Regions from separate parts of the Bradyrhizobium lablabi genome, predicted to be linked through region 4. Evidence: predicted binding sites of a transcription regulator. Region 4 holds the regulator's gene; each other region holds the start of a gene.
What was found. Region 4 encodes LexA, which represses DNA repair genes until DNA is damaged. Its sites were predicted from a motif close to TGTTCNNNNTGTGTTCNG; they were not measured.

Region 1: a site for LexA is predicted at 4,318-4,335, ahead of B5526_RS05710 (ImuA family protein). Genes of this name have one in related genera too.
Region 2: a site for LexA is predicted at 5,513-5,530, ahead of uvrA (excinuclease ABC subunit UvrA). Genes of this name have one in related genera too.
Region 3: a site for LexA is predicted at 4,500-4,517, ahead of recA (recombinase RecA). Genes of this name have one in related genera too.

What each region holds. Positions count from the first base shown of each region.
Region 1 covers NZ_LT670844.1:1,207,924-1,215,941, reverse strand. Annotated here, with positions in the region: gene B5526_RS05730 (M20 aminoacylase family protein) at 1-240, shown strand, start outside; gene B5526_RS05725 (inorganic phosphate transporter) at 329-1,951, opposite strand; gene B5526_RS05720 (ferritin-like domain-containing protein) at 2,174-2,671, shown strand; gene B5526_RS05715 (UdgX family uracil-DNA binding protein) at 2,795-4,174, opposite strand; gene B5526_RS05710 (ImuA family protein) at 4,472-5,308, shown strand; gene B5526_RS05705 (Y-family DNA polymerase) at 5,199-6,794, shown strand; gene B5526_RS05700 (error-prone DNA polymerase) at 6,791-8,018, shown strand, end outside.
Region 2 covers NZ_LT670844.1:7,753,622-7,761,639, reverse strand. Annotated here, with positions in the region: gene gyrA (DNA gyrase subunit A) at 1-1,955, opposite strand, end outside; gene B5526_RS36415 (DUF2306 domain-containing protein) at 2,139-2,537, opposite strand; gene B5526_RS36410 (single-stranded DNA-binding protein) at 2,636-3,115, opposite strand; gene B5526_RS36405 (outer membrane protein) at 3,564-4,340, shown strand; gene B5526_RS36400 (outer membrane protein) at 4,559-5,329, shown strand; gene uvrA (excinuclease ABC subunit UvrA) at 5,616-8,018, shown strand, end outside.
Region 3 covers NZ_LT670844.1:6,679,726-6,687,743, forward strand. Annotated here, with positions in the region: gene B5526_RS30935 (DUF6894 family protein) at 1-9, opposite strand, end outside; gene B5526_RS30940 (hypothetical protein) at 196-390, opposite strand; gene B5526_RS30945 (hypothetical protein) at 701-916, opposite strand; gene B5526_RS30950 (PilZ domain-containing protein) at 1,050-1,283, opposite strand; gene B5526_RS38085 (hypothetical protein) at 2,127-2,270, shown strand; gene B5526_RS38090 (hypothetical protein) at 2,586-2,768, opposite strand; partial or broken gene B5526_RS30960 (transposase) at 3,303-3,695, opposite strand; gene B5526_RS38095 (hypothetical protein) at 3,737-3,949, shown strand; gene recA (recombinase RecA) at 4,667-5,761, shown strand; gene B5526_RS30970 (hypothetical protein) at 5,939-6,937, shown strand; gene gcvP (aminomethyl-transferring glycine dehydrogenase) at 6,979-8,018, opposite strand, start outside.
Region 4 covers NZ_LT670844.1:7,637,632-7,645,649, reverse strand. Annotated here, with positions in the region: gene B5526_RS35840 (alpha/beta fold hydrolase) at 1-618, opposite strand, end outside; gene B5526_RS35835 (alpha-hydroxy acid oxidase) at 980-2,107, shown strand; gene B5526_RS35830 (HAD family hydrolase) at 2,144-2,773, shown strand; gene B5526_RS35825 (molybdopterin molybdotransferase MoeA) at 2,785-3,996, shown strand; gene lexA (transcriptional repressor LexA) at 4,209-4,916, shown strand; gene B5526_RS35815 (ComEC/Rec2 family competence protein) at 5,048-7,324, opposite strand; gene B5526_RS35810 (hypothetical protein) at 7,591-7,788, shown strand; gene B5526_RS35805 (hypothetical protein) at 7,844-8,018, shown strand, end outside.

The DNA.
Region 1 (8,018 bases), 1.5 Mb from region 4:
GATCTCGCAACGCAAGTAGCGAAGGAAGTGGCCGGCGAGGCCAACGTTCACGAGACGCCGCCGCTGATGGGCGCGGAGGATTTCTCCTACATGCTGGAAGCGCGGCCGGGCGCGTTCATCTTCTGCGGCAACGGCGACAGCGCCGGCCTGCATCATCCCGCCTATAATTTCAACGACGAGGCAATCCTCTACGGCACCTCGTACTGGATCAAGCTGGTCGAGAACACGCTGGCCGCGTGAGACCGGGCACGGGCTTCGCAACGGACGCAAAAGGAAAAAGCCCGCGCTTATGGCGCGGCCTTTTGATTTGGAGGACGGCGAACAGCGCCTACAGCACTCTGGAGAACACCAGATACAGCGTGCCCGAGATGATCATCGCCGCCGGCAAGGTCAGTACCCAGGCAAGCGCGATGTTGCGGATCGTCGACCATTGCAGCCCCGATCCGCTGGCCGCCATGGTGCCGGCGATTCCGGAAGAGAGCACATGCGTGGTCGACACCGGCAGCCCGTATCCGTCGGCCGCCGCGATCGTCGCAGCCGCGGTGATTTCGGCGCAGGCGCCCTGCGCATAGGTCAGATGGGTCTTGCCGATCTTCTCGCCGACCGTGACGACGATGCGTTTCCAGCCGATCATGGTGCCGAGGCCGAGCGCGATGGCAACCGCGATCTTCACCCAGGTCGGAATGAATTTGGTCGCGCTGTCGAGCGAGCCTTTGTAAGCGTTGAGGATTGCGACCTCATCGCCGGAGAGTTCGCTTTCCTTGTCCTTCATCAGGAACCGGATCGCCTCGGAAACCAGATACATGTCGTTACGGGTGTTGCCGACGGCATCGGCCGGGAACTTCGCCAGCGATCCGTACTGGGTCACCTGATTGCTGATATCGCGCACCAGCACCGCCAATGATGGGTAGGTGCCCTCGTTGATCTGACGTTGCGCGACGTAGTTCGTCACCGCCGGCCGCGGATTGCCGATCACGTTATGGCCGGCGCCCTTCTTTTCAATGACATTGCTCGCGGCCGTCGAATTGACGATGAACTGCTTCAGCTGGCTCTCGGGCAAAGCGCGGTTGAGCGCATAGGCGGTAGGCACTGTGCCGATCAGAATGAGCATGATCAGGCCCATGCCCTTTTGCCCGTCGTTGGAGCCATGAAAGAAGCTGACGAGCGTGCAGGTGATGATCAGGATACCGCGGATCCACCACGGCGGCGGCTGGTCGCCCTTCGGCTCGGCGAACAGCGCGGGTGTTGCGTGCTGCAGCACTGTCTTGAGGGCAAACAGCAGGACCGCGGCGAGCGCGAAGCCGAACAGCGGCGACAGCAGCAGCGCCTTGCCGATAGTGGTGGCCTGCGTCCAGTCCACGCCGGAGGTGCCGTCGCGGCCGCGCAGCAGCGCATTGGCGATGCCGACGCCCATGATCGATCCGATCAAGGTGTGCGAGCTGGAGGCGGGCAGACCGAAATACCAGGTGCCGACATTCCAGATGATGGCCGCGATCAACAGGGCGAATACCATGGCAAAGCCCGCACTGCTGCCGACCTGAAGGATCAACTCGACGGGCAACAGCGACACGATGCCGAAGGCGACCGCGCCGCTCGACAGCAGGACGCCGAACAGGTTGAACATGCCCGACCACACGACTGCGATATGGGCCGGCAGGGAGCGCGTATAGATGACGGTTGCAACCGCATTCGCCGTGTCGTGAAAGCCATTGACGAATTCGAAGCCGAGCGCGATCAGGAGCGCGACAAAGAGCATGAGGAAGGGCAGATAGCTCGTTACCCTGGTGCCGGTCGCGTCGACGTCGGCATAGATGCTATAGGCGACGAACAACAGCGCGGCACCAACCACCCCCAAATAAATGATGCCGGTCAACGGATGAAAGCCGCGATCAAGGTCGGGCCCCCTGCGCAATGCGGGTTCGATCGAACCGGGTAAGGCAACATCGCTCATGTGAAAATCTCCCACTTTCCCAATGAGCGGATTTTAGCTTGGTGCGTGTGACAGGAGAGTGAAGCGACTGGGGGGTGAAGGTCGGGACCGGGCGGCGCGTCGAGCCGGCTTGCTTTTTGAAATCCTTGGAACATTGCCTGTTAGGTGGCGTTGAGGCGCAGGGGAATGCCGAACCTCACCGACGTCCGATCAACCCACCGACGTCTGATCAAGGAGTGCGCCATGCAGACAAAAGACAAACACCTCAACGACCTCTTTCTCGATACACTGAAGGACATCTACTACGCCGAAAAGCAGATTCTGAAAGCGCTGCCGAAGATGGCGAAGGCCGCCCACTCCGACCAGCTGCGCGCGGCGTTCGAAAAGCATCATGACGAGACCGAGGGTCAGGTCGAGCGTCTGGAACAGATTTTCGAGTTGATCGACAAGCCGGCGCGCGGCAAGACCTGCTATGGGATTCAGGGCATCCTGGAGGAGGGCAAGGAGGTTATGGACGACTTCAAGGGTTCCGAGACGCTCGATGCCGGCATGGTCGCGGCGGCGCAAGCGGTCGAGCACTACGAAATCGCCCGCTACGGCGCGCTAAAAGAGTGGGCGCAGCAACTCGGCATGAAGGACGCGGTTCCTCTGCTGGATGCGACGCTGCAGGAGGAGAAGAAGACCGACGAGACCCTGACCTCGCTTGCGGAAGCTACCTTGAACCTCGCCGCGGCGGCGTAATCGGTTGGGTGTGATCGTCATGGCCGGGCTTGTCCCGGCCATCCACTTGCCGCAACCCCAAGGACGTGGATGCCCGGGACAAGCCCGGGCATGACGATTAGATTTGCCGGGAGTGGTAAGCCGCTAAGCGGCCCGCGCCGATTTTCTCAAAAACGCCGCGGCAATTTTCAGATCGCTTACAAAACGCTCGTATTCCTGCGCCTTGGTTTCCTCATCCGGCAGCCGCAATAGATAGGACGGATGCACCGTCACCAGCGCCTTGGCACCCTCATTGAGATCGATCAGGCGTCCGCGGTTTTTGTTGATCGGCGTGATTTTTCCGAACACGCATTGCGCGGCGGTTGCACCCATCGCTACCACGAGGTCCGGTTTGATCACGGCCAGTTCGCGTTCGTACCATGGACGGCAGGCTTTGATCTCGGCCGTACTCGGCTTCTGGTGCAGGCGGATTTTTCCGCGCCGCACGAATTTGAAATGCTTTACCGCATTGGTGACGTAAGTTTTGTTGCGGTCGATACCGGCGTGTTCCAGCGCGCGGTCGAGCATCTGTCCGGCCGGGCCGACGAACGGCTTACCGGCCAGGTCTTCCTTGTCGCCAGGCTGCTCGCCGACCAGCATGATTTGCGCATCCGGCGGGCCTTCGCCGAACACGGTCTGTGTGGCGTCTTTCCAGAGGTGACAGGCGCGGCAGTGGCTGGCCTCTTCGCGCAGGGCCTCCAGACTGTCGGCGAGCGCCTGTTTGCGTTTCATCGCTGGTTCCGGACGTTTCTGCGGTTGCTCTGGTTCGATCGCGGCATAAGGCTTAATCGTCGACGCCTCCGGCAGGTTCCGCGGTGCGGCGTCTACCTTCAGCCGGGCCGGATCGAGGATGCTGGCACGGTAACGCAGCCAGGTTTCCTCCAGCCGGTCTTCGGAAGGAGCGTCGGCCGTGCTGATACCGGGCGTGAAAGAGACGACATGGCCGTCCCAATGCGCACAGACTTCAGGGGTCAGGATCGACCACGGCATATCGGCAAAACGCCGCGCGAAGAATGGCGCTGTGGCTTCGACGATGTGATGCTCCGGCTCGAACCAGGCAACGAAGTGTGCTTTCTGCTCGCGGCCGATTTCGCGAAAGCGAACGGAGGCTTGCATCCTGTGCTGCTCGCGCTGCACGGCTTTCGCCATCGCCTGCGCGCGTGACACATCGGGATCGGTTGCGACACCCAGCAGCTCATCATTGCTCCGTAGCCGCCACAACAGGCGATAGAGCATCGCAAAGCGTTCGCCGTCGCGGTGCAGGATGGCCGACTGCGCCAGTTGGATGAATTTGGCCGGGACGTTGAAACGGCCTTGCGGAGCTTCGAGCGGCGATGTTGTCGCCGATCGCTCGAACAATTCGGGCGCGTTGCCTTGCACCGACCATTTCACCTCGGATGGCGGCACATGATGCAGCACCAGTCCGCGAGCGGCCTTCCGCCAGCCTTCGAAATCGGTCTCGCTGTCGAGGGTTATGAAATGCATTCGCCATACTCCGCGGTATTTAGCGACCTCTCACCGGATTTCCGGCTTGCGTTGTCTACTCCGCCCTTGAATCCCATTGATTCCACTCGTGAATCACGGGAGCACAATCCCGATTGACTCTTCAGCCCATGTTAGCTTTATATTAGAACATATCATGAACAAATGAGCCAGAAGCAGGTTCACTTAATCGAGCCTGCGACGACCCAAATTCAAGGAGCGGCGCATGCAAGAGCGCGATCAGCAAAAGTGGAAGCCGGTTTTGCGTCCGATCGCGCTCTCTTTTTATTGAGAAAGCGCATGATCTTGTCGCCAAACCGCTCACACTTTGGCGGATCATGCGCCGCACGCACGAGCACGCTTGCGACCTTGCGCGACAGCATCGAGCGCATCGAAGCGCATGCCGACGGCATTGCGCCGGCGCGCGTGACGCTCGGACATGCCGACGCCGACGCGACGCTGCAGGGCGGCCTCGCCTTGGCTGCGGTGCACGAAATATTCGCCGAAGGACGGCAGAGCGCCGCGGCGACGGGTTTTGTCGCGGGCTTTGCGGGGCGGGTAGCGGCACGGCGGCCGCTGGTGTGGATACGTCAGGATTTTACCGAAATTGAAACGGGCGCATTGTCGATGGGCGGATGGGCCGAATTGGGTCTCGATCCACGGCTCATCGTGACGGTGCGCGCGGCCGACGTGGACGCCGCGCTGCGGACCGCCGCCGACGCGCTGGCCTGCGATGCGCTGGGCGCTATCGTGCTGGAAGTCTGGGGCCAAGCGCGCCAGTTCGACCTCGTCGCCAGCCGCAAGCTGACGCTGGCTGTCCAGGCATCGGGCGTTACGGCCTTGCTGCTGCGGCTGGCAGCGCAGCCACAGCCCTCAACGGCCGAGACCAGATGGATTGTGCGCGCGGCGCATTCGCCGCCTGCGGCGTCGTTAATGCCTGCGGCGTGGGGCGCGCCATTGTTCGATGCACAGCTTGTCCGCAACCGGCATGGCCCTGTTGGCCGGTGGATCATGGAATGGAAATGTGATGAGTGCCTTTTCAGTCAACCGGCGGCGTATCCTCAGCCTGTGGCTGCCGCGCCTGCCCATCGACCGTATCAAACGCCAGCTCGCGCGCGAGAGCGCTTCGCCGGCTGACAACGATCCCTGCGTCGTCGTTGCCAAGCAAAACAACGCGCTGCAGATTTTTGCCGTGGACGACGCGGCCGCGCGTTTCGGCCTTGATGTTGGCCTGCCGCTCGCCAATGCCCGCGCCATCTGTCCGCAATTAACGGTGTTCGATGCCGATGAAGTGACTGATGCCAAGACGCTGAATGACCTCGCCGACTGGTGCGACCGCTTCACCCCATTGGTGGCGCTCGATCCCCCGCACGGCCTGTTTCTCGACATCACCGGCTGCGCCCATCTGTTCGGCGGCGAGGCCGCGCTGATGCGAATGGTGTGCGGCGCCCTGACGCGGCACGGTTTTGCCGTCAGTGCCGGAATCGCGAGTACATCGATCTGCGCGCGCACGATGACGCGTCATGTCCATGGCCGCATCGTCGGCGACGGCGAGGAAGCCGATGCGGTCCAGCCGCTGCCGGTGTCCGCGCTCGGGACGGACGATGCCATCACCCGCGGCCTGCGTCGCGCCGGCTTAAAAACCATCGGCGATGTCGCTTCCCGCGAGCGGCACGAAATTACCGCAAGGTTCGGCGTCGGCTTCACGACACTGCTGGAACACGCGCTGGGGCAGGGCGATGCCCCGATCAGCCCTCGAAAACCGTTGCCGGATTACATTGTGGAGAAACGATTTGCCGAACCGATCGCCACCGAAGGCGTGATATCGGCGACATTATCCGCTCTCGCCGGGATGCTGGTCGCGGCGATGGCGCGGCAAGGCAAGGGCGCGCGGCGGCTGGAGGCGAATTTCTTCCGCACCGACGGCGCGGTTCGCGCGATCGAACTCGACACCGGACAGCCCGTGACCAGGGCTGACATGATCGACCGCCTGTTTCGCGAGCGGCTCGGCGCTTTAAACGATCCGCTCGATCCCGGCTTTGGTTTCGATCTCATCCGCCTCGCCGCAAGCCGTACCGAAATTGTGGTGCAGCAGCAGCGCGATCTCGATGCCAATGTGCACGATAATGACGAGTTGGCCGCCTTGATCGATCGTATCGCCGCGCGCATCGGCGGCCGGCGCGTGGTCGTGCATTTGCCGCAGGATACGCACGTCCCGGAACGCGCGGTGCTGGCGGCGCCGGCGCAGCATCATCTGGCCGCCGCTGCGCACGCGGTCTGGCCGACACGCGCCGAGGGCGAGCCGCCGCTACGGCCATTGCGACTGTTTGAAAAGCCCGAGCCCATTAAAGTGCCGTTTGCAACGGTACCCGACGGGCCGCCGCACCATTTTACGTGGCGGCGCGCAACCCATGTGGTGGTGCGGGTGGAGGGCCCTGAACGCGTCGCCATGGAATGGTGGAAGCACGATGGCGCGACCTTGACGCGGGATTATTTCCGCGTCGAGGACGAGGCCGGATTGCGCTTCTGGATTTACCGGGACGGCCTTTACGGCAGCGAACTCGTCAACAAGGAGGGCAAGCCGGTTCCTGCCAACTGGTTCGTGCATGGGCTGTTCGCATGAATACTCCTCGCTATGCCGAAATCGGAATCACGACGAATTTTTCATTCCTGCGCGGCGGATCGCATCCGCAGGATTACGTGCATGAGGCCAGCGATCTGCGTCTTCCCGTGATCGGCATTGCCGACCACAATACGCTGGCAGGCGTGGTGCGAGCCTACAAGGAGCTCGAAAATCCCAACGTTAAATACAAGCCAAAGCTTCTGATCGGTTCGCGCATCGTCTTTATGGATGGCACGCCGGACATTCTGGTCTATCCCAGCGACCGCGGAGCTTACGGCCGGCTATGTCAATTGCTTACCCTCGGCAAGCGTGGAGACGATACCGAGAAGGGCGAATGTCATCTGAAGTTCGATGACCTGCTGGAATTTGCGCAAGGGCAGCTGCTCGCCGTGATGCTGCCGCATCGCTTCGAGATGACAAAAGCGCTTCACGTTCTCGATCAGTTGCGGCACAGCCGCGCCGATGGGGTTTGGCTTGCGGCAAGCCTTTTGTACCGTGGTGACGACAAGCGTCGTCTTGCGCGGCTTCAGGCCATCGCCGCAACCTCCCACGTGCCGCTGCTCGCGACCAACGAGGTGCTGTATCATCATCCCGTACGCCGTCCCCTGCAGGACGTCCTCACCTGCATTCGCGAAAAGACGACCATCGACGCCATCGGCAAGCGTCTCGAAGCCAATGCGGAGCGCTATCTCAAATCTGCGGATGAAATGGCGAGGCTGTTTCGCGATGTGCCGGAGGCGATCAAGGAAACCATGCTGTTTGCCGGGCGCATCGATTTTTCGCTCGATCAGCTCAGATATCAGTATCCCGACGAGCCGGTGCCGCCGGGCAAGACCGCGCAGCGTCATTTGGAAGATCTGACCTGGCAGGGCGCGCACCAACGATTTCCGGTGCGGATTTCGCCCAAGACCAAAAAGGTCTTGCACAAGGAATTGCGCCTGATCCGAAAACTCAAATACGCGCACTATTTCCTGACCGTGCACGACATCGTCCGTTATGCGCGAGAGCAAAAAATCCTCTGCCAGGGCCGGGGATCGGCGGCAAATTCAGCCGTGTGCTATGTGCTCGGCGTTACGTCCGTCGATCCGACCAAGGTCGATCTCTTGTTCGAGCGTTTTATCTCCAAGGAACGGCTGGAGCCGCCCGATATCGACGTTGATTTCGAGCATTCGCGGCGCGAAGAGGTGATGCAATATGTCTACCGCAGATATGGCCGGCATCGCG
Region 2 (8,018 bases), 120 kb from region 4:
AACATCACGTCGAGATTGGCCCAGGAGGATTCATCCTCGGGCAGCGGCATGATGGTGGTAATGCGCTCGCCCTGCTCGAGCGGCAGGATGTTGATCAGCGCCTTGCCGCGCGCGTTCGGGGCCGCCATCGGCAATCGCCAGACCTTTTCCTTGTAGACCTGGCCGCGCGAGGAGAAGAACAACACCGGCGTATGCGTCGAAGCCACGAACAGCCGGCTGACGAAATCCTCGTCGCGGGTCTGCATGCCGGCGCGGCCCTTGCCGCCGCGCCGCTGCGCGCGATAGGCCGACAGCGGTACCCGCTTGACATAGCCGGCATGGGAGACCGTAACCACCATGTCCTCACGCTGGATCAGGTCCTCGTCCTCGACCTCGTCTTCCTGCTCGATAATCACTGTCTTGCGCGGGGTGGCGAACTCGTCCTTCACCTCGGCCAGCTCGGTCTTGATGATCGCCTGCACGCGCGCGCGCGAACGCAGAATGTCGAGATAGTCGGCGATCTCCACCGCGAGCTTGTCGAGCTCTTCGGAAATTTCCTCGCGCCCGAGCGCGGTCAGCCGCTGCAGCCGCAGGTCCAGAATGGCCTTTGCCTGCTCCAGCGACAGCCGCGCGGTGCCGTCAGCGTTTAGTCGATGCCGGGGATCGTCGATCAGCGTGATCATCGCCTCGACATCCCTGGCGGGCCAGTCGCGCGACATCAGGGTCTCGCGCGCGGTGTTGGGATCGGGCGAGGTCCGGATCACGCGAATGACCTCGTCGATATTGGCGACCGCGATCGCGAGGCCGACCAAAATGTGGGCACGGTCGCGGGCCTTGTTGAGCAGGAATTTGGTGCGGCGGGTCACCACCTGCTCGCGGAAGGCGATGAACAGCGTCAGCAGATCCTTCAGGTTCATCGTCTGCGGCCGGCCGCCGTCCAGCGCCAGCATATTGGCGGCAAAATTCGTCTGCAGCGGGGTGAATCGATAGAGCTGGTTCAGCACGACGTCGGCCATGGCATCGCGCTTCAGTTCGACGACCACGCGATAGCCGTCGCGGTCGGATTCGTCGCGCAGCTCGACAATGCCTTCGATCTTCTTCTCGCGATGCAGTTCGCCGATGCGCTCGACCATGGTGGCCTTGTTCACCTGGTACGGAATTTCCGAGATGATGATCGCTTCGCGATCTTTCCGGACGGTGTCGATCCTGACCTTGCCGCGCATCACGATCGAGCCGCGGCCGAGGTGATAGGCTGAGCGGATGCCCTGGCGGCCGAGGATGATGCCGCCGGTCGGAAAATCGGGACCCGGAATGATGTTGATGAGTTCATCGATGCTAAGCGCGGGATTTTCGATCAGCGCGACGCAGGCGTCGATGACTTCGCCGAGATTGTGCGGCGGGATGTTGGTGGCCATGCCCACGGCAATACCGCCGGCGCCGTTGACCAGAAGGTTCGGAAACTTCGCCGGCAGAACCGACGGCTCTTTCTCGGAATTGTCATAGTTGGCCTGGAAATCGACCGTGTCCTTATCGATATCCCCGAGAACCGCGAGTGCTGATCGCGTCAGGCGCGCTTCAGTATACCGATAAGCCGCCGGAGGATCGCCGTCGATCGAGCCGAAATTGCCTTGTCCATCGATCAGCGGCACGCGCATGGAGAAGTCTTGCGCCATCCGGACCATCGCGTCGTAAATCGACTGGTCGCCGTGCGGATGATATTTACCGATCACGTCACCGACGACGCGCGCGGACTTGACGTACTTCTTGTCGGGCGTGTGGCCTTGCTCGTACATCGAATACAGGATGCGCCGGTGCACCGGCTTCAGCCCGTCGCGCGCGTCCGGCAACGCGCGCGCCACGATCACGCTCATGGCGTAATCGAGGTAGGAGCGTTTCATCTCGTCGAGGATGGATACAGGACGAATATCGGAAGGCGCCGGCGGCTCGCCGGGCGGGGTATCTTCAGGGTCAGACAAAGGGGGAATCCGGTCAGTTTTTCTTGTCGAATCATATAGCGCGTAAGGGCCGCCAAAACCACCCCTAACAGGTCGGCGCGCGCGGTTTTTCCCTTCGTTTTTCCAGAGACTTACGTGGGGCGCGGGGCTTGCGGCCGGAGCCTGAATCCGATCGCCCGCATGCGCTTTCTCGGGCCGGCCGGCTCAAGGCCCGAACACGACGGCATGCATGATCCGCCCGGGGACGAGTGTGAACAGTCCGGCGATGACGAGCGCGCCCGAGAACGTATAGATCATGATCTGGCGGTGATGCTCGACCCGGTGGCGATGCGCCATCCATACCCCGAGCGGAAGCATGACCAGCGTGAAGATCGACAGCAAATGGATCGGGCTCCAGGGACCGAGCAAGCGGATCTGATGGATCCAGAACGAACTGATCGCCACCAGCGCCATCAGGCCGACCCAGATGAAGCCGAGCGCACGATGGGGCAAGGTTCCCTTGGGCGCGGCCAGCTGGACGACGCCGAGCACGAAGGCGCCCATCGCGGCAAAAGCGTGAAGCGGGATCGCGGGAGCTGCGTCGAGCAGCGGCGCAAGGGTCATGAGGCTGTCCCCCCGGTCCCGAATCTTGGCTGACGCACGCCGCCAAAAGGGGGGCGGTGGCGCGGCTTGCGCCCTCGCCTTGCGCTCCGAACAAAATCTCAGAACGGAATATCGTCGTCCATGTCGCTGCGGGCTCCGGCCGCAACGGCGCGGCGCGGCGCGGCGGTGGACGGTCCGAAATCGCCGCCGCCGGCATCGTCGGCCCCAAAACTGCCGCCGCCGCTGCTGCGGCCATCGAGCATGGTCAGGTTCGAATTGAACCCCTGCAGCACGACTTCGGTGGAGTATTTCTCAACGCCTGCCTGATCGGTCCATTTGCGGGTCTGCAATTGGCCCTCGATGTAAACCTTGGCGCCCTTCTTCAGATATTGCTCGGCGACCTTGCAGAGGCCCTCGTTGAAAATCACGACGCGGTGCCACTCGGTCTTTTCCTTGCGCTCGCCGGTCGCCTTGTCGCGCCAGCTTTCCGAGGTCGCCACGCTCAGATTCGCAATCGGGCGGCCATCCTGGGTCCGCCGGATCTCCGGATCCTTGCCGAGATTTCCGACCAGAATCACCTTGTTGACGCTTCCTGCCATCGCCACTCTCCACTCTCGAAAATTACTGGGACAAGCCCGACCCTATACGCTCGCCGCGAGGCGCGAGCTTGCAGATCCGCCGGTTTCAGCGGTTATCCACATATAGCATTCCCACCGCGATTGTTCCAGTTTTGTTCCTGCGCAATGCAGCGATTAAATCTTAGGCGGTGTGTCGATACGACCGCTAAATCTTAGGCGGTGTGTCGATACGACCGCGGGTCGAATCTCGGGGTCGGGTTCCATCGGGTTCCCGGAAAACCCTATCAAATCATTAACATCCAGTAACTTTCCCTTCGCCCACTTCGCTCGCGAGTGTTGCATTTCGGAGACGGCATTTCGGGTTGAATCGGACTATCGTTTGCCCAGAATTAGATCGCCGCGGCGGTCGCAGCCTCATTTCAAAAAGCTTCACAACAAGCGAAGCGAACCAAGAGCCGGAGAGAAATGCATGAAAAAGTTTTCCCTGCGCACTGTTGGACTGGTCTCGTTGGGCGCGGTTGCGGTGGGAACCGCTGCGCCGGCTTCCGCCGCGGATCTCGCGGCTCGTCCCTACACCAAAGCGCCGCCGCCGATGGTCGCCGCCATCTATGACTGGAGCGGCTTCTACATCGGCATCAACGGCGGCGGTGGGTCCTCCCGCAAGTGCTGGGATCTCATAACAACGCCCGCAGGCGTTCCGGTTGTTGCTACGCCGGAAGGTTGCCATGACGCGACCGGCGGGACGGTCGGTGGTCAGATCGGTTATCGCTGGCAGGCCTCGAACTGGGTGTTCGGCGTGGAAGGACAGGGCAACTGGGCTGATTTCAGAGGCGACAATATCAGCACGGTGTTTCCGACGGACCGCAACCGCTCGCGCATCGATGCGTTTGGGTTGCTCACTGGTCAGGTCGGCTACGCCTGGAACAATGCGCTGTTTTACGTAAAGGGCGGCGGCGCCGTAACCGCCGACAAGTACGACATATTCGAGGTTCCCACTGGGGCGCTCTTCTCTTCCGCACGTGAAACGCGTTGGGGCGGCACGGTTGGCGCAGGCTTCGAATACGGTTTCGCGCCGAATTGGTCGGTCGGCATCGAATACGATCACCTGTTCATGGGTAATCGCAATTTCAACTTCACCACGCCGGGCGGCTTGTTCGATGGCGCGGATCGCATCCGTCAGGACGTCGATATCGGCTTGGTCCGCGTCAACTACCGCTGGGGTGGCCCGGTGGTCGCGAAGTACTGATATCGATCTAAGAAAAGGCCGGCTTCGCGCCGGCCTTTTTGCTTGCGGGCTGTTAACGCGGGCGGAATCATCGCCGGCGAGTGTTGCCTTTCGGGGACAGCCTCTGCGCTTGAATCGGATATAAATCCCCATGCCGCGTGCGATTGCGGGATTTTTCAATTGCTTCGGAATCAAGGAAGCGAACAAGTCTTTGAGCGGACAAAGGTCTGGAGAGTGAGATGAAAAAGTTTTTGCTGGGCACCGTCGGACTGCTTGCGTTAGGTCTGGCTGCGCCGGCGTCCGCCGCGGACCTCGCGGCCCGTCCCTACACCAAAGCGCCTCCGATCGTCACGGCGCCCTTCTATGACTGGAGCGGCTTCTACATCGGTCTCAACGGCGGCGGCGGCTGGAGCCACAAGTGCTGGGATCTCACCAACGTCACGGGTATTCCGGTTTCACCGTCCGTGGCGGAGGGTTGTCACAACGCGACCGGCGGCCTGGTCGGCGGTCAGATCGGCTACCGCTGGATGAGCGGCCCCGTGGTGTTCGGCCTCGAAGCCCAGGGCGACTGGGCTGATCTGAAGGGGTCAAATCCGAGCTCGTTGGCGGCCCTGACGCCCTTGCTGACCAACCAGACCAAGATCGACGCGATCGGCCTTTTCACCGGCCAGGTCGGCTACGCCTGGAACAACGTTCTCTGGTATCTGAAGGGCGGCGGCGCCGTCACCCATGACAAGTACACCGGCTTCCTCACCGGAGCAGGCATTGTGCTCGATCAGGCCAGCGAAACCCGCTGGGGCGGCACGGTCGGAACCGGTGTGGAATTCGGCTTTGCGCCGAACTGGTCGGTCGGGGTCGAATACGATCACCTGTTCATGGGCAACCGGAGCATCACCTTCCCGACCACCGTGTTCGTCGGCTCGCGCGTCGACAGCATCAAGCAGGATGTCGACATGGCCACGGTTCGCGTGAACTACCGCTTCGGCGGTCCGGTCGTGGCGAGGTACTGATTGATCGTCGGCAGATTCTGCTGCACGCAAAGGCCGGCCTCGCGCCGGCCTTTTTGTTTTGCGCGGTCTTCTTGTTTGCGCTGTTTATGCTCGAACCTGCTGCCTGCTGCCTGCTGCCGCCAATGCGCGCGCCGATCCCAACAAACCGTTGATGGCTTGCACAGGGCACTGGAAATCCGCGTGCGTTCTTCCTATGTTCCGAGCGCACCTCTGGCGTCCGATCGCACCTTCCCGGCGATACGCGCCGTAACGCTAAGCCGCGGCCAACGCGCGTGGAAATGCCGATATGGATGAAGTGATCAGGGCGAAGCGCCAACAATCCGCCGCCGCATCGGGCAGCCGCGCGATTACGATTCGCGGCGCGCGCGAGCACAATCTGAAAAACGTCGATCTGGAAATCCCGCGCGACAAGCTCGTGGTGTTCACCGGCTTGTCCGGCTCCGGAAAATCATCGCTGGCGTTTGATACCATCTATGCCGAAGGCCAGCGGCGCTATGTCGAGTCGCTCTCCGCCTACGCACGCCAGTTCCTGGAGATGATGCAGAAGCCCGACGTCGACCAGATCGACGGGCTGTCGCCGGCGATTTCGATCGAGCAGAAGACCACCTCGAAAAACCCGCGTTCGACCGTCGGCACGGTGACCGAGATCTACGACTACATGCGGCTGTTGTGGGCGCGGGTCGGCGTGCCCTATTCGCCCGCGACGGGGCTACCGATCGAAAGCCAGATCGTCTCGCAGATGGTCGACCGCGTGCTGGCGCTGCCTGAGGGCACGCGGCTTTATCTGCTGGCGCCGGTCGTGCGCGGCCGCAAGGGCGAGTACAAGAAGGAGCTCGCCGAATATCTCAAAAAGGGATTCCAGCGGGTCAAGATCGACGGCACGTTTTACGAGCTCGCCGAGGCGCCGGCGCTCGACAAGAAATTCCCGCATGACATCGATGTGGTCGTGGACCGCATCGTGGTGCGTCCGGACATCGGCCAGCGGCTGGCGGAGAGTTTTGAGACGGCGCTGAAGCTTGCGGAAGGGTTGGCGGTCATCGAATATGCGGACGCACCTCAATCATCATCCTTCGAGACGCGCCCTGCGGGCGCTCCTCAGGATGAGGATGGTGCCCGACGATCGAAGGCAGCAAAGCGAGGCGCTTCCCCTCATCCTGAGGAGGCGCAAAGCGCCGTCTCGAAGGATGAGGCCCCGACAAAGAAGGTGGCAAAAATCCACGACAAGAGCGGACCGGAACGGATTCTGTTCTCCGAAAAATTCGCCTGCCCGGTTTCAGGTTTCACCATTCCCGAAATCGAGCCGCGGCTGTTCTCGTTCAACAATCCCTATGGCGCCTGCCCTGCCTGCGGCGGCCTCGGCGTCGAGCAGCATATCGACGAGGACCTCGTCATTCCCGACAAGGAATTGAGCCTGCGCAAGGGCGCGATCGCGCCATGGTCGAAATCATCCTCGCCCTATTACATCCAGACCCTGACCGCGCTCGGAAAGTTTTACAAATTTGCCCTCGACACCAAGTGGAAGGACCTGCCGAAGAAGACCCAACAAGCGATCCTGCACGGCTCGGGCGAGGACGAAATAAAATTTTCCTATGAAGACGGCGTGCGCTCCTACGACACCAAAAAGCCGTTCGAGGGCGTCATCACCAACATCAACCGCCGCTATCGCGAGACCGAGAGCGAATGGGCGCGCGAGGAACTGGCAAAATATTTTTCCGACATTCCCTGCGAGGCGTGCCACGGCCATCGGCTGAAGCCGGAAGCCCTGTGCGTCAAGATCGGCGGAAAACACATCGGCGAAATCTCCGAACTTTCCGTGCGCCGCGCCGGCGAATGGTTCGAGACCGTGCCGACGGCGCTCAACGCGCAGCAGAACGAGATCGCCGCGCGCGTCTTGAAGGAAATCCGCGAGCGATTGTCGTTCCTGCTCGATGTCGGCCTGAATTATCTCACTCTGGCGCGAGCCTCCGGCACGCTCTCCGGCGGCGAAAGCCAGCGCATCCGCCTCGCCTCGCAAATCGGCTCCGGCCTGACCGGCGTGCTCTATGTGCTGGACGAGCCTTCGATCGGCCTGCACCAGCGCGACAATGCGCGATTGTTGGAAACCCTGAAGCGGCTGCGCGACCTCGGCAATACCGTGATCGTGGTCGAGCATGACGAGGACGCCATCCGCCTGGCCGATCATGTGCTCGATATCGGCCCCGGCGCCGGCATGCATGGCGGCCATATCGTCGCCCAGGGCACGCCCGCCGACATCATGAAGAACCCGGACTCGCTGACCGGAAAATATCTGACCGGCGAATTGTCGGTCGCGATCCCCGAGCGCCGGCCGCCGAACCATCGCCGCACCATCAAGGTGATCAACGCCCGCGGCAACAATCTGAAAAACGTCTCGGCGGAGATTCCGCTGGGGCTGTTCACGTGTGTGACGGGAGTTTCGGGCGGCGGCAAGTCGACGTTGCTGATCGACACGCTCTACAAGGCGATCGCCCGAAAGCTCAACAATGCCAGCGAAGGCGCCGCGCCGCACGACCGCATCGAGGGCCTCGAGCATATCGACAAGATCATCGACATCGACCAGTCGCCGATCGGCCGCACGCCGCGATCTAATCCGGCGACCTATACCGGCGCCTTCACGCCGATCCGCGAATGGTTTGCGGGCTTGCCCGAAGCGAAAGCGCGCGGCTATGAG
Region 3 (8,018 bases), 960 kb from region 4:
CAACGGCATGGCACAAACCCAGACAAGAGGGCCGTTCCGGGCCTTTGAGACCTCAAGAGATAGCCCGTCAGTGGATGCTCAAATCCGGGACAGATCAATCCCGGATGTTTACGGGTTTGGCGGCGTCCGCCGGTATCGTATTAGGCGCTTGAAAATCGGATCGCTGCCGCGCCCAACGAGCGCAGCGTGCCGTCGTCACTCGCTCTCGGTAATCCGGATTAGCCCGTCGCCGGTGACGACCAGGCCCTTGGCGGTCTCGGTGACGTAACCAAGGGTGATCAGCTTCGCCAAATGCGGCGCCGGTATCTTGGGGGTGGGCGAGGTAATCGCGACTTCGATCAGGGAGGCGAATTCTTCGGGGGTCAGAAGCTTCGGCGCATGGACGGTCATCGGTGAACTCTTGAACTCCAGGGTGGGCGCAGCTAGTCCGGCCTAAAGCTCTAGCTTCGGCGCTATCAGAGAAGAGAGTCCCGAACAACGGCGCTCGGGGCTCAGTGTCAACGTCGCAAGCCTCCCCGTGGGCGGTTCGGCAACGACCACGCCATTTTGGAAACCGACGGCGGATGGCAAGTCTTGAGTAGGATCAAGGAAGAGCAGGATCAAGGGGCGTTCGGGAGCACGACCGCGGCCCGCCGGCCAAATATTGAGGCGGCGCGCCTGATCCCCTCGCGGATCCGGCCGGAATTCGTAAATGAATTCTTTATCTCCCGGCCTGGATATCCGTAGAACTACGGAGCTCGATCGCGCGGGCCTTCAGCTCGCGGTCAATACGCAACTGAACGCGCCGGATCGCCAACAGGTTGATCCTGGTTTCCGTCTTGCCGGTTTTGACCTCGTTGCCGATCCGGAATTGCCATTTCCAGACGCCCGGCGTCGCCGTCGTCGCAACCGTATATTCCACGCCTTTGTGATTCATGGGAAATTCCCGCCGCTACTCAACCGACGCCGATCCTACGCATAAACACTGGTTTCACCTGTTCAATATTGAACGGCTTTCGAGCGGCGCGGCGCGCCTTGCGGCATGCCGCGCAATTCCCAAAATCCGATCCTCAATCGAACGCGACGCCGATCCGTTTTTCCTTGCGCCAGACGACGTGGCAGGGGAAGCGCGCGCCATCGGCGATCAGCGTGAAGCGCTCCGGGATTCCGATCGGGCTCGTGACGTCGAGCGCCGCTCCCGAGTCCGATCGATTGCGAACCATGCAGTCGATCGCGCCGCCGTTGAACTCGATCGTTCCGGCCTTCAAGACGCGCTGGCGTTGCGAAGATCGTTTGTTGTCCATGAGGCCGCACTATTCCAATTTTGCAGGGAAGCAACCAGATTTTCCGGGGTGAGATCTTGCGCCGATTGAGCGGCCCGGCCGCGTTCCCCCCGTCGGAGTCCGCGCCGGGCCTTACCAGTCGCGCGTCTGATACGACCGGCAAGGCTTTTTTGACGCAGCCATGTCAGTTTGAAAACGGGCTGGCTCCGCTATTCCGCACCTTTTCTGGTTGCACTGTCAGGCGTAGCGCCACTTCGGTTGAGCCGTCGAAAACCTCAAGGATATTTTCACAGAGCAAGCAACGGAACTCGCCCCTGGTGCCGGGCCGCGTCATCAATTCGATGCGACGGTAGCCGGCTTTGCATTTGGGGCAAATGACATCGGACTTTCTCATGGGAGGCAAAGTAGCATCCCGATCTCCGTAATTCTACGGGGAACGAGCGATGGCAAAATTAGGGCCTTGTTAGCAAAGGCGCCCGGCCGCAAAATCGAAAGGGTTGGTCGCGATCGGATTGCAACGGGGCGGACCGGCATCCAAACGATCGGGGCTGTCCTAATTAGGATAGTCTTTGCAATGAATTAGAACACCCGTATTGGTCCGGAATCCACAACGGCCGCGCTCTGCGCTATGCCGTAGCGGGGCAGGGATTTCATCACCTGTAAATTTGCCGAAGGCCGCTGACATCATTCAGCGGCCTTCTTGGTTTGGACGCCCGTGGACGCCTAATCCTAAGCTTTCTGAGCATCAGGACTTGCCGCCTCCACCGCCGGTCCCGAAAGATCAGGGAAAGGTCAACTATTATGGCGGGCGAGCGCGAGCTTACGAAGGGTATCTTGGCGTAGGATGCCGGCTTCCGGCTAATCGTGAGCGGCAATATCGGCGTCAAAGAGATCGAAGGCCTGATCCAGAAACTTGAAATCGATAAGGAAATTTTGGCAGATCAGGATGCCGAAAATAAAGAGGCCGCCAACGGCCCGAATGCACAACGCCGCCTGAGCGGAATATGATCGCTAGGCGGCGTTGGTATTTCCGTGGCTGGGCCCTCCTCAAATCCCCAGCATAGATAAGCCTACGCTTGGCGCGCCAAGGTTCAACAATAACCATCAATATCAGTAGTTCTACGTAGAACGGACGGCGGCGAAATTAGGGTTTTGTTGACGGATGTCAGATTCTCGAAACGGTCTGTTTTTCAAATTAGGCCACTCGTTATTTGAACTTAGGCCACTGAGGGTCGAAACAGGCCAGCGCCCAAATCTATGACGACGATGATCAGCCGGTAGAAATGAAGATTGATCTAGAAGAGGCCGCCAACTGAGGCGGCCTTACCTCAGGACTATGCGGCGTTGCTCACGCATCAACGCTTGGTATCGATCAATCTGGCCGGCAAGTCTCGACCAGCTCTGGGACAGATTTTTCAGAATCTCGGCTTCATCCTTATTCTGCGACAGTTTCATCAACCGAAGGCATTCTGCCGCCTGATTTTGACAGTGTTGTGCGCTGTCCATGCCCAATACTCCAGCTTAACGTAAGTAAGTGACATGCCACGGCGGTTCCTGGGCTTATCCGCGACGACTGGCATCAAACGCTGAGTTGGAAGATTGGCCTATGACCGGCTTCACACCTGGTGGTTGTTTTTGGGGAACCCATCGAGAAATCGAAGTAGGCTGCCCAATTTTTTCCCAGTAGTTCTACGCAGAACATTTTAGGGGCGCGTTAACCAACCGTAGCAACCGGACTTATCCAAAATAGGCCACTCGTTATCTCAACTTAGGCCACTGAGGGTCGAAACAGGCCAGCGCCCAAACGATGGTACTGGCCGAAATAGGCCGCTCGTGATTTCAAAACGGGCCACTGTCACGGACAGTTTAATGGCGACGGCGGATCGCGAACCTACATCAGAACCGTGCCGGTTTTCCCCCATTCCGGTACAATTTCTAAGCCCACTCGGCCCCAGCCTACCCCCGCTGGGGCCGTTTCTTTTGGCCACTCGCAGATGCGAAATAGGCCACTAAAAAACAGCACCCTTGGGAGGCTTAATGTTAGGCCAGCGCTCCGCAATGCCGGCGCTCCGGTGGAGTCTCAGTCGGCAACGCGGGGGCAACGGCGAGCGCCGCGTCCACAAGCTGCGCAATGGTCCAAGCCTTATCGGCAACGCCCAGCGCCTTCGCTGGCGTCGTGCGCAGGGCTTCATGAGCGCGGCACAGATTGTAATGCGCAACATACAACGCAACTGCCGCAACGTGATTATCAAGCTTCTTAGAGAAGCCATTGGTCAAGCGAGTAAAACGGCGGCTGCTCATGCGGAGCGAAAGGTTCTGCCGTTCAACGTAGCTGGTTGAAATGTACTGTTCGGGATCGCCGGTTACTACTTCCTTGCTTACCGCTACTACAGCGGCGGGCGAGTATCGACCCTGAGCTTCCTTTACAAGGTGATGGCCATGCGTTCGTTCACGGCAGCCCAACGGGGATCAATATGAATGAGCTCAATGTTGTTCCTGCGCCAGCCCGGGCTGGCATGACAGCGCTCAAGGCCGCAACGACTGCCGCAAGTGACTGCGACAGCAATGACATTAGCGTTTTGCTAGCCGCGAACCGCCTGCAAATCACCGCAGACGTAGATATGGCGGGGCTTGAAAAACTTGAGCAGATGCTTGCGAAATACAAAGAGATTCTGAAGTTGCTGTAATGAAAGAGGCCGCCAACTGAGGCGGCCCTGAAGACCTTCCTCGGTAGAGATAGGCCACGCTGGTCCCCACAGCGACTGCAATAAGTGCGTAACATAGAAAGTTAAGGCTGGGATCGGCGTAATGGGTATACACGCAGACCGCTGCTATGAGTAGCATCGCTCCAAACGTGACCGCTGATACTCCCCTAGTCATCAGCACCTCCTGCGGTTGGCCCCCAAAGGTAGCTTCGCTGAGTCGTGCAGATCGGTCTCATGATAAAAGGGGCCAATCCCAGAAATCAAAAGGGACCACTCGGTAAAAGTGCCGATGGCAAGGGGCCAGTACCTCAAATCCCCAGCATAGTTCAGTCTGCATGAGGCGCGCCAAGGCTCAAGAACCAAACGCCGATCTCAAGTAGTACTACGGAGAACGCGCGGCGGCGAAATTAGGGCTCTGTCAACTATGCGACCGAAACGCTATTCACTGAATGTTCTAAAAATCAAATTAGGCCACTCGTTATTTGAACTTAGGCCACTGAGGGTCGAAACAGGCCAGCGCCAAACGATCAAAAAGAACATATTGCGAACTTAGAACAAATAGGGTACACTGTTCCCTAGCTATCGCTCACTGCTTCGCTTCGTTCGCCGTTTCACGTTCAGCCCCTCTCGCGTTCACATTCAATCGTTCGCCGCCCGGTTTGTCCCGCTAGCGAATCCCCGTCATAAGGAGCACGACCTATGTCTGCCACTGCCCTGCGTATCGTCGAAGGATCCTCCATGGACAAGACCAAGGCCCTGTCCGCCGCGCTTTCCCAGATCGAGCGTCAGTTCGGCAAAGGCTCGGTAATGAAGCTGGGCAAAAACGACCGCTCGATGGATATCGAGACCATTTCCTCCGGTTCGCTCGGGCTCGACATCGCGCTTGGCGTCGGCGGCCTGCCGCGGGGCCGGGTGGTGGAAATCTACGGGCCGGAATCCTCCGGCAAGACCACGCTGGCGCTGCATACGGTGGCCGAGGGCCAGAAGAAGGGCGGCATCTGCGCCTTCATCGACGCCGAGCATGCGCTCGATCCGGTCTATGCCCGAAAACTCGGCGTCAACATCGACGAGCTTCTGATTTCGCAGCCCGACACCGGCGAGCAAGCGCTGGAAATCTGCGACACGCTGGTGCGCTCGGGTGCGGTCGACGTGCTGGTGATCGATTCGGTGGCGGCCCTCGTGCCGAAGGCGGAGCTCGAAGGCGAGATGGGCGATGCGCTGCCCGGGCTCCAAGCTCGCTTGATGAGCCAGGCGCTGCGCAAGCTCACCGCCTCGATCAACAAATCCAACACCATGGTGATCTTCATCAACCAGATAAGGATGAAGATCGGGGTGATGTACGGCTCGCCGGAAACCACCACCGGCGGCAACGCGCTGAAATTCTACGCCTCCGTCCGCCTCGATATCCGCCGCATCGGCGCGATCAAGGAGCGCGACGAGGTGGTCGGCAACACCACCCGCGTCAAGGTGGTGAAGAACAAGCTGGCGCCGCCGTTCAAGCAGGTCGAATTCGACATCATGTATGGCGAAGGGGTTTCCAAGATGGGTGAAATTCTCGATCTCGGCGTCAAGGCCGGCATCGTGGAAAAATCCGGCGCCTGGTTCTCCTATGACAGCCAACGGCTCGGCCAGGGCCGCGAAAATTCGAAGGCCTTCCTGAAGGCCAATCCCGACATGACCGCGAAGATCGAGATGGCGATCCGCCAGAACTCCGGTCTGATCGCCGAGCAGATCCTGGCCGGCACCCCCGAGCGCGACGCCGACGGCGAGGAGCCGGAGGCGGCGGAGGAGTGAGATCTATTCGAACAACGGGCGCTGGGGGCGTTGAGTTGCCGACGTCCCTGGCGTCCGTTTCGTCTTAGACCGCCTGTAGCAAGGATGGGTTGAGCCAACGGGTCCGGCCTTCGGCCGGCCCGATGATAAACTCCGCGAAACCCGTCCCAAATCTCGCCGCGCATGCCAGGCAATGAGATGACGCGTCTGATCCTGACGACGGACTCCTCAGGGGCGGGATGTCTCCAGCAAGCCGGCATCGCCGACCTCGTGATTCCGCTCGACTTTCGTTTTGTCTGGGGCCCGTTGCCGTCCCCCTCGGACCTCGCGACCTCGTTGTCACCACGTTCGGCGGAACATGATCCGGCGCTCCCGCATTGGCTGGACAATTCCGGACGGCGTCACGAAGAAATCCGCCGCAAAGGCGTCGGGCTGATCGAGCTCTGCGAGCAATGCGAGACGGTCGAACTGTGGATCGATCCGTTGCCGAACGCTCAATTGATGTTGGTTCAGTTGCTGGATCATTTCCGGTCTCACGGGAAGCTAGCCTCGAAGCTGATGTTGTTCCAGGCCAACATCGTCATTGGCGGCAAGACTTCGGAAACTCTTTCCGAATGGCGGCCGCCAGCTATCAAAATCCTGAACGATCATCTCGAAGCCGCGAGCTTAGCTTGGCAGGCTTTTCGACAACCGACGCCGCAGCAATGGTTCAAGCTGCTCGGTAACGATCTCAGCGTCTTGCCGCAGCTTCGGCAGCGCGTGCTGGAATTGCTCGAAGAACTTCCCGGACAGGCGACCGGGCTTGGAGCGACGGAAATGCGGATGCTGGAATTGATAGCGGCAGGTAAGGCAGGTCCGTTTGATGTCTTTCCCGGCCACAGGAAGTCCAACAAACTCCGTGTGTTCGGCTATTGGGAAGTCGGAGCCCTGCTGGACGGGCTCGCTCATTGTCCGGCGCCCGCCGTGTCCGGCCTCAACGAGGGGCCGTTCTCGGACGAGATGCACCAAGACCCCAAGCGCCTCGATCGTTACAAACGCAGCAAGCTAAAGCTCACCGCGCTCGGCGAAGCTATTCTGGCGCGGACTGAAGATTTCAGCCGGCACAATCCGGTCCATCGCTGGTGGGGTGGCACCGAATTGACCAACGACCGCCTATGGCGCTGGGATCCGGCGAGCCGCGCTTTGATCGCGCCGTAGGGAGACTCGCCTTCGCGCGCTCACCCCATCCTACGACGGCGTCACTCCGCCGCCTGCGCGTAATCCTCAACCGGCGGACACGAGCACACGAGATTCCGGTCGCCATAGACGTTGTCGACCCGCCCGACCGGACACCAATATTTATCCATTCGCGAAACACCCGCCGGAAAGCATCCTTCCGCGCGGCTGTAGGGCCTGGCCCACGAATCGTCGGCGATGTCGTGCACGGTGTGCGGGGCGTGGCGGAGCGGCGAGGCCTCGACCTTGAAGCGGCCCGCCTCGATCTCGGAAATTTCGCGCCGGATCGCGATCATGGCCTCACAAAAACGATCGAGCTCGGCCTTTGATTCGGATTCGGTCGGCTCGATCATCAGCGTGCCCGGCACTGGAAAGCTCATGGTCGGCGCATGAAAACCGTAATCGATCAGCCGCTTGGCGATGTCGTCGACGGTGACACCGCTGGTTTGCTTCAAGGGCCGCGGATCGACGATGCATTCATGCGCGATCCGGCCTTTTGCGTTCCGGTACAGCACCGGGAAATGCGCATCCAATCTGGTTGCGATGTAATTGGCGTTGAGGATCGCAATTTCGGTGGCCCGCGTCAGGCCTTCGCCGCCCATCATCAGGATGTAGATGTAGGAAATCGTCAGGATCGACGCCGAGCCGAACGGCGCCGCCGACACCGGTCCGACCGCGCGCGGGCTCGCGCCGTCGGTCACGGGATGCCCCGGCAGGAACGGCGCGAGATGCGCCTTGACGCCGATCGGGCCCATGCCGGGGCCGCCGCCGCCATGCGGAATGCAGAACGTCTTGTGCAAATTGAGATGGCTGACATCGGCGCCGTAATCGCCGGGCCGCGCGAGCCCGACCTGCGCGTTCATGTTGGCGCCGTCGAGATAGACCTGGCCGCCATGGCCGTGCACGATGTCGCAGATCTCGCTGATATGCTCCTCGAACACGCCATGGGTCGAGGGATAGGTGATCATGATCGCCGCGAGGTCTTTGGAATGCTTTTCCGCCTTGGCGCGGAGATCATCGACATCGACGTCGCCGCGGGCATCGCAGGCCACCACCACGACCT
Region 4 (8,018 bases):
GGGAAACGGTTGAGGATCGATCAATCCATCCAATAGCTTCGCGTCAGTAGGCTTATGTTCGAGCCACTTATTGAGGGGCGCCGCGCCTGAGAGAGCAAAATAAGCCTTTCGCAAGCCGGTGGGGATGTCGGCCTCAAACTCCGCTTCGGCCACCCCCTCTTTCTGGAAATAGAGCTGATAGAAAAAGCGGTCCTTGTACAAGGCCTTGGCCATTTCGATAAACGGCGCGGCTCCCCTCGGAACGTATGGAACACTTAACCCTGCGACTGCTCTCACTTTGCCTGGGTGGAGGAGTGCCGTATTCCACACAATTGGCGCGCCCCAATCGTGGCCGAAGAGGATGGCCGTTCCACCACCGAGTTGATCGATCGCGGCCGCAACATCCGACGCCAGATTGCGAATTGAATATGCCGCGATCTCGCGCGGCTTGGAGCTACCGCCATAGCCGCGCACGTCGAGCGCCGCCACCTGGTATCCAAGCTCTGAAAAATGAGCGATCTGGTGGCGCCACGAATACCAGAGTTCGGGAAAGCCATGAACGCAGAGGATCAAGGGGCCGCGACCTTCGATGGCCACGTTGAGATCGATCGGCCCGTTCTTAACGGTGACAAAATTCATGATGCCCTCGCCGATTGCTGATATTCGTCGTCGTCGAATTGCACGTGACGCTGCTGACTATATCAGAATTACGGTGACAGCATGTGGGCGCTGCAATAGCTCCGGTGCCGTCCCGGGCTTGAGCCGGGACCCCAGCGTGAGCGCAATTGCGCTCATCGCGGCGCCGCGGCTCCTCAATGTAGCGCTGGGGCCAGACGGCTTTCTAACAACTGAAACCGATGGGTCCCGGCTCAAGGCCGGGACGACATGGGTGGTGGGCTCCCGCCCCGCCGATACCTGCCATGGCAAATTTCGGGATGGCGCGGAAGCGCAGGACGCGATAGGCGATGACAAAGGCAAGGCATTCGAAGGGGAGGATTTGATGAACGAAGCGACCCGCATCCCACCGGCGGTCGAGCTCGGCGCCAGCGGCGAAGAGTTCCAGAACCTACACGAATTCGTGCGCAAGGCGCGCGCCAACCTCAACCAGAATTGCTGGGACTATATCGTCGGCGCCGCCGAGACCGAGACCACGATGCGGCGCAACCGCATGGCGCTCGACGAGATCGCGTTCCGGCCGCGGGTCTTGCGCAATGTCACCAAGGTCGATCCGTCGGTCGAATTGTTCGGCCGCAAATTGCGCTTGCCGGTGGTGCTGGCGCCGGTCGGCGCCCTCGAATTATTCGATCCCGGGGCGGCTGCGAGCGTCGCGCGCGGGGTCGGCAGCTTCGGCGCGGCCCATATGCTGAGTTCGGTCTCCGAGCCCGGCCTGGAGAAGACCGCCGAGGCCGCGCCGGATGCTCTGAGAATGTATCAGCTCTATGTCCGCGGCGGCGACGCCTATGTCGAAGATTGCGTCAACCGCGCGACCGCATGCGGCTATTCCGCGTTCTGTCTCACCGTCGATACCGCCCATTACAGCCGGCGTGAGCGCGACATCGCCAAACGCTATGTCCGCGCCAGCCGCGTCCGCGCCACCGGTGGCGATTTTCAAAAGGGACTCGAGTGGCGCACGGTGAAATTGATAAAAGACAAATTCAAGATACCGCTGGTGATCAAGGGCATCGCCACGGCAGAGGATGCCGCGATCGCGCTCGATCACGGCGTCGACTGGATCTACGTCTCCAACCACGGCGGCCGCCAGCTCGATCACGGTCGCGGCGCCATGCAGGTGCTGCCCGAGGTCGTGGCCGCCGTCGCCGGTCGCGCGAAGATCATGGTCGACGGCTCGTTCTGCCGCGGCACCGATATCGTGAAAGCGATCGCCTCCGGCGCCGACCTCGTCGGCATCGGGCGCCTGCAATGCTGGGCGCTCGCGGCCAAGGGCGAAGCCGGGATCGTGCGGATGCTAGAATTGCTCGAGGACGAAGTGATCCGGTGCCTCGGGCTACTCGGCCTCACCTCGTTCGCCGAGCTCGACAAATCCTATCTGCACGCGGCGAGCCCGACCAATTTGCCGAGCGTGTTCAGCGCGTTTCCGTTGCTGGAGATCGAGCCGTATCGGTATTGACGGCCAATACGCTTCCTTTTCTGTATGCGACCGCCAATGACCCACCCCCCACTCTCTCCCGGCTCCGCCGACGCGCTGTTGTTCGATCTCGGCCGCGTCGTGCTCGATATCGATTTCGGCAAGGCGATTAGCTGCTGGGCCGGTCATGCCGGCTGCGAACCTGAGGATATCGTCAAACGCTTCGTTCGGGCCGAGGCCTATCGGCGTCATGAGGTCGGCAAGATCAGCGACGCCGCCTATTTTGAAACCTTGCGCGCAGCACTCGGCATAAAACTGTCGGATGCGGAGTTCCTGGAAGGCTGGAACGCGATCTTTGCCGGCGAAATGCCCGGCATCGCACCGCTTTTGGCGCGCGCGGCAAAACACCTGCCGCTCTACGTGTTCTCCAATACCAACAATGCCCATGTCGAATATTTCTCGGTAAAATACGCCGGCCTGCTCGGCCATTTCCGTAAAATATTCTTGTCATCCACGATCGGGCTTCGGAAACCGGATGCGGCGGCCTATGATCATGTGGTCAACGCGATCGGCGTTCCTGCCTCGCGCATCCTGTTCTTCGATGATCTCGCCGAGAACGTCGAAGGGGCGCGGGCGCGGGGCTTGACGGCGGTTCAGGTGACGTCGTCCGATGACGTCGCCCGGGCGCTGGCCGCGCTTGGGATTTAGGGAGTGATACCGTGGCATTGATGCCGGTCACTGAGGCGCTAGCGGCGGTGCTCGCGGGCGCCGAGCCGCTCCTTGAGGAAATGGTCGCGCTCGACGCGGCCCATCATCGCGTGCTCGCGCGCGACGTCGCGGCGCTGCGCACCCAGCCGCCGCAGGCGATGTCGGCGATGGACGGCTATGCGGTGAGGTCGGCCGATGCGTCTGCGGTCGCCGCGCGGCTCAAGGTCACCGGCGAGGTCGCGGCCGGCCGGCCGTTCGAAAGAACGGTCGGTAAGGGAGAGGCGGTGCGGATTTTCACCGGCGGCGTGATCCCCGACGGCGCCGATGCCGTCGTGATCCAGGAAGATACGGTCGCCGAGGATGGCGGCATCACGATCACGGAAGCCGCGGTCGCTGGACGGCATATCCGCCCCGCCGGCATCGACTTCAAAAAGGGCGATGTGCTGCTGGCCAAGGGGACGCGTCTCGCCGACCGCGATCTCTCGCTCGCCGCCGGCATGAACTACCCGACCCTCGCCGTGCGCCGCCGGCCGAAGGTCGCCCTGCTCGCGACCGGAGATGAACTGGTGATGCCGGGCCAGACCCCCGGCCCGGGCCAGATCGTCTATTCCAACGGCTATGCACTGCGGGCGCTGGCGCGCGCCGAGGGTGCCGAGACCGTCGACCTCGGCATTGCCGCCGATACCGTGGAGGCCACCACGCAAGGCATCCGCCGCGCCCGCGAGGCTGGCGCCGACATTCTCATCACCACCGGCGGCGCGTCGGTCGGCGACCACGACCTCGTCAAGCGGTCGCTGGAGGCCGAAGGCGTCACGATGGCCTTCTGGCGGATCGCGATGCGGCCGGGCAAGCCGATGATGCACGGACGACTCGGCGCGATGCGGGTGATCGGCCTGCCCGGCAATCCCGTCTCGTCCTATGTCTGCGCGTTCCTGTTCCTGGTGCCGCTGATTCGCACATTGTCGGGCCGCGCCGACATCCACCACGCGCGAGAAACCGCGTTGCTCGGACGCGACGTCGTCGCCAACGACCAGCGCGAAGACTATCTGCGCGCACGGCTTGAGGTGCGCGACGACGGCAAACTGATCGCCACGCCGGTCAACCATCAGGATTCTTCGCTGCTTGCGAATCTCGCTGCGGCACGGGCACTTGTGATACGTCCGCCGTTTGCGCCCGCAGCTAAAGCGGGCTCGGCTTGCGACATCCTGCGGCTTCCGGACTGACGTCTCAGGGCCGCGGTTCCGACAAAAGCTGCCTCGTTGACGATTAATTAAGTGGTTGCGGAACACATATGGAACATATAGTGTCCGTTCATGATTTGTTTCGAGTCTTGGTGTCTACAAATGGGAGCTGGCTCCCCTTCGTGTTTCGCCAAGGGTCTTTCCTAGAGACGTCTCGGAATCAATCAACATGATCAAACTGAGGAACGCTCGAGATGCTCACGCGCAAACAATATGAACTCCTGCGATTCATCAGCGAACGCCTGAAGGAATCAGGCGTCCCGCCTTCCTTTGACGAGATGAAGGACGCGCTCGATCTGCGCTCGAAGTCCGGCATCCATCGCCTGATCACCGCGCTGGAAGAACGCGGCTTTATCCGCCGCCTGCCTAACCGCGCCCGCGCCATCGAGGTCATCAAGCTGCCGGAGCTTTCGGCCGCCGGTAACGGCAACAGCCGCCGCGGCTTTACGCCCTCGGTCATCGAAGGCACGCTCGGCAAGGTGCGCTCTTCGAGCGTCGGCGCGGATGATGATGGCAGCCGTCCGGTCGCGGTCCCCGTGATGGGCCGGATCGCCGCCGGTACGCCGATCGAGGCGCTGCAGACCAGAAGCCACACCATCAGCGTGCCGCCGGACATGCTCGGCTCCGGCGAGCATTACGCGCTCGAAGTGCGCGGCGATTCCATGGTCGATGCCGGCATCCTCGACGGCGACATGGCGCTGATCCAGCGCAACGAGACGGCCGAGACCGGTGACATCGTGGTGGCGCTGATCGACGACGAGGAAGCCACCCTAAAACGCTTCCGCCGCCGCGGCGCCTCGATCGCGCTCGAGCCCGCCAACACCTCCTATGAGGTCCGCATCCTGCCGCCCAACCGGGTCAAGATTCAGGGCAAGCTGATCGGGCTTTATCGGAAGTATTGAACTTCCTCTCTCCTCATGGTGAGGAGGCGCCCTTGCGCCGTCTCGAACCATGAGGCCCCAGTGCGGGCCTAATCCTTCGAGACGCGGCCAAGAGGCCGCTCCTCAGGATGAGGAGAAGAGACGTGTCCACCTCACTCCTCCCCCTGCTGATCGGCCTCCGCCGGCGTCGCGTCCACGGCCTTCGGCACAGCCGCGGGACGAACGAGCGCCGCCTCGGTCTCGCTATCGCCTGCGACCGCGGGCGACCACGGCCGGTCATAACCCTTCGGCCTCACCGCCTCGACCGCAAATCCGGCTCCGGTCCGTCGGAGCGCGATGGTGCCTTGTCGCTGCAAGCGATCGCGGTCGATCACGAGGGACGCGCACGCCGGCGGCGTTTGCCGCGCGGCCACCAAGAGCGTAGCGCGGGCGCAGTCGTCGGCGAGCCCCTCGGGCTTGAGCGACAGCGCGACAAAACCGCCATCGGCGAGCTGCGCCACGCAGCCTGAATCATCGCAGGAGACGCCCTCTGCCAGGGAAGCATCGACAGGCTGCCGCTCGTCGGCATCGGCGGCGAGCCATTCCTTCATTAAGAACGTGTCCTTTCCGGTCCGCATCAGATGCAGCCGGCCGTCTTTGCCGCGGACGCCGACATTGTGGCCGTCGCCGGAAATCAGGATATCCGGCTGCGGCACGGCGAGCGCCCACACCGTGGCGAGCACCAGCACGGCCGCACCCGACCAGCGCAGCGGCGTCCGCAACAGCCCGAGCAGGATGATCCCCGCGCTCGCCGCGATCATGGGCCCGGTCCCGAACGCCGCCATGCGGCCGATCGCGCCCGGCAGGCGAGCGACCCACTCCGTCACCACGATCATCCAGTCGATGCCGACGCCCATCAGCCACCAGAACACACCGTCGAGGCCGAACGGCATCGCGAGCAGGCCAAGCATGCCCGCCGGCATCACCACGGCTGAAACTACCGGCATCGCCGCGAGATTGGCGAGCACGCCATAGGGCGTGACGCGGTGGAAATGAAAGGCGGCATAGGGCGTGGTCGCAAACCCCGCCACCAGCGAGGCCAGCGCCAGCGTCATGATCTCGCGGCCGCCCCATAGCGCCACTTTTGCCGTCGCCGAATTGTCGGGCGAGGCAAACAAACGCGGCATGCCGATTTGCACCAGCGCCACGAGGCCGAGCGTTGCCGCAAAAGACATCTGAAAGCTCGGATGCACCAGCGCCTCCGGCGCAAGCGCCAGCACGATCATCGCGGCGACCGCGAGCGTGCGGAATGTCACCGCGCGGCGGTCGACCATGACCGCGATGAGCACCACCGCCGTCATGAAGAACGAGCGTTGCGTGGCGACCTCAGCACCCGACAGCAACAGATAAAACGCCGCCGCGGCGAGTGCTGCGGCGGCGGCCCATTTCTTGATCGGAAAGCCCGTGGTCAAAGCCGGGATCAGCGCCAGCAGCGCACGGATCGCGAAGAACACCACGCCCGCGACCACCGCCATGTGATAGCCGGAGATCGAGAGGACGTGACCAAGTCCTGAGATGAACATCGCATCATTGACCGGCGTGGTGATGGCGTCGCGGCGGCCGGTCAGAAGCGCGGTCGCAATGGCGCGCTTGTCGCCATCGAGCGTGGTCCGGATCCGCGCATCGATCGCATCGCGCAAGCCCTGCATGAACGCGGCATAGCGCAGCGCCAGCCCGCCGCTCACGGGCGGCTCAACGGTCTTGATCGCACCCGTGACAAAACCGGACGCGCCGATGCCTTGAAAGTACATGTCGCGGCCGAAATCGTAGCTGCCCGGCCGTAATGGGGAGAGCGGCGGCTGCAGCCGCGCCTTCAACTCCACAAAACTGCCGACCTCGGGCGCGGTGCCCTTGCGCACCGAGAGGCGAACCCGCTCGAGCTTCATCTGCGAACGCTGACTTTCCATCTGCGTGACGCGCAACACAAAACGGTCGGTGCGCTCGCGGATGTCGCGGGTCTCGACAAAACCCGACAGCGACACGCCAAACATCGGCCGCGCCAGCACGCCATGGGCGATGCGCGCGGTTTTCCACGTCGCCGCCGCAAAGCCCGCTGACATCGCGGCGATCATCACGGCAGCGGCAAACAGCTTCTTCCGCCGCGCGAGGTACGCGGCGAGGCAAAGCCCGATTGCGGCAGCGGCGGTGACCCAGGCCACCGGCTCATGATCGGCGGTGAAATAGAACGCGATTCCCGTGCCGAAAGCGATGGGAACCCAGGGCAACAGCCGGCCGGCCCCCGCCTCGGCCGCGATCCATTCGCGCAGGCGCGCGGCAAACGACGGCCAGATGGCAAAACCCGAAGGCGCGATGCCGGCCGCGGGCGCGATTCCGCGCGGCGGCCAGGTTCCTGCAACCCCGCGCGTCCTGGCCCCGCCCCGCTCTGCCATCCGGCTACACCCTGCAACTGACCCGGGAGCACGATGCTACCGCACGGCATCAAGCGCCCGATAGCGGAACGGATGCAGAAACCAGGGGAAAGCCGCGTCCGGGGCCTTGTGCCCTTGATGCCGGTTGCGAGACAATCACAACGGGTGGAATTTGCCTTTTAACCAAGACCTTGAAATCGAATTCTTGGAATCGAATTCTTGGAATTAGGTTCTTGGAATTAAGTTCTTGAAATAGGTTGCTGGATCAAGCCTTGGGGACAGGGGCTATGGGCAAAACGGAAGCGGGATTCGATTACGATCGTTATCACAGGCTGCTGGCGGAAGCCGTCGACGGGCCAAAACGGCTGGCGCTGATCAATCTCCTGATCGAAGAGAAGGCGAGGCAAAAGCTCTCGGAACAAGCCGTCCGCGAGCAAGTGGCGGGCCTCGGACTGGCGAAGCCGAAGTCGGACTTGCCGCGTTAACCATTCCTAACGGCCGCGCGACTAGGATTTCCGAATCAATCGGGGGTCTTCGCAAATGTCGCGCCGGATCATGCTGTCCGTCTTCGCTACCGCCGTCACCGCGATGACCGCAAGCGCCGCCGATCTTCCGACCCAGAGCCGGCTGGGAGCGATTTTCGCGGAGCCTTCGGAAGTTCGTGTCGAGGCCCGCGTCGAGGCTTATCGCGCACGCGAATATGTGGCTCCGATCA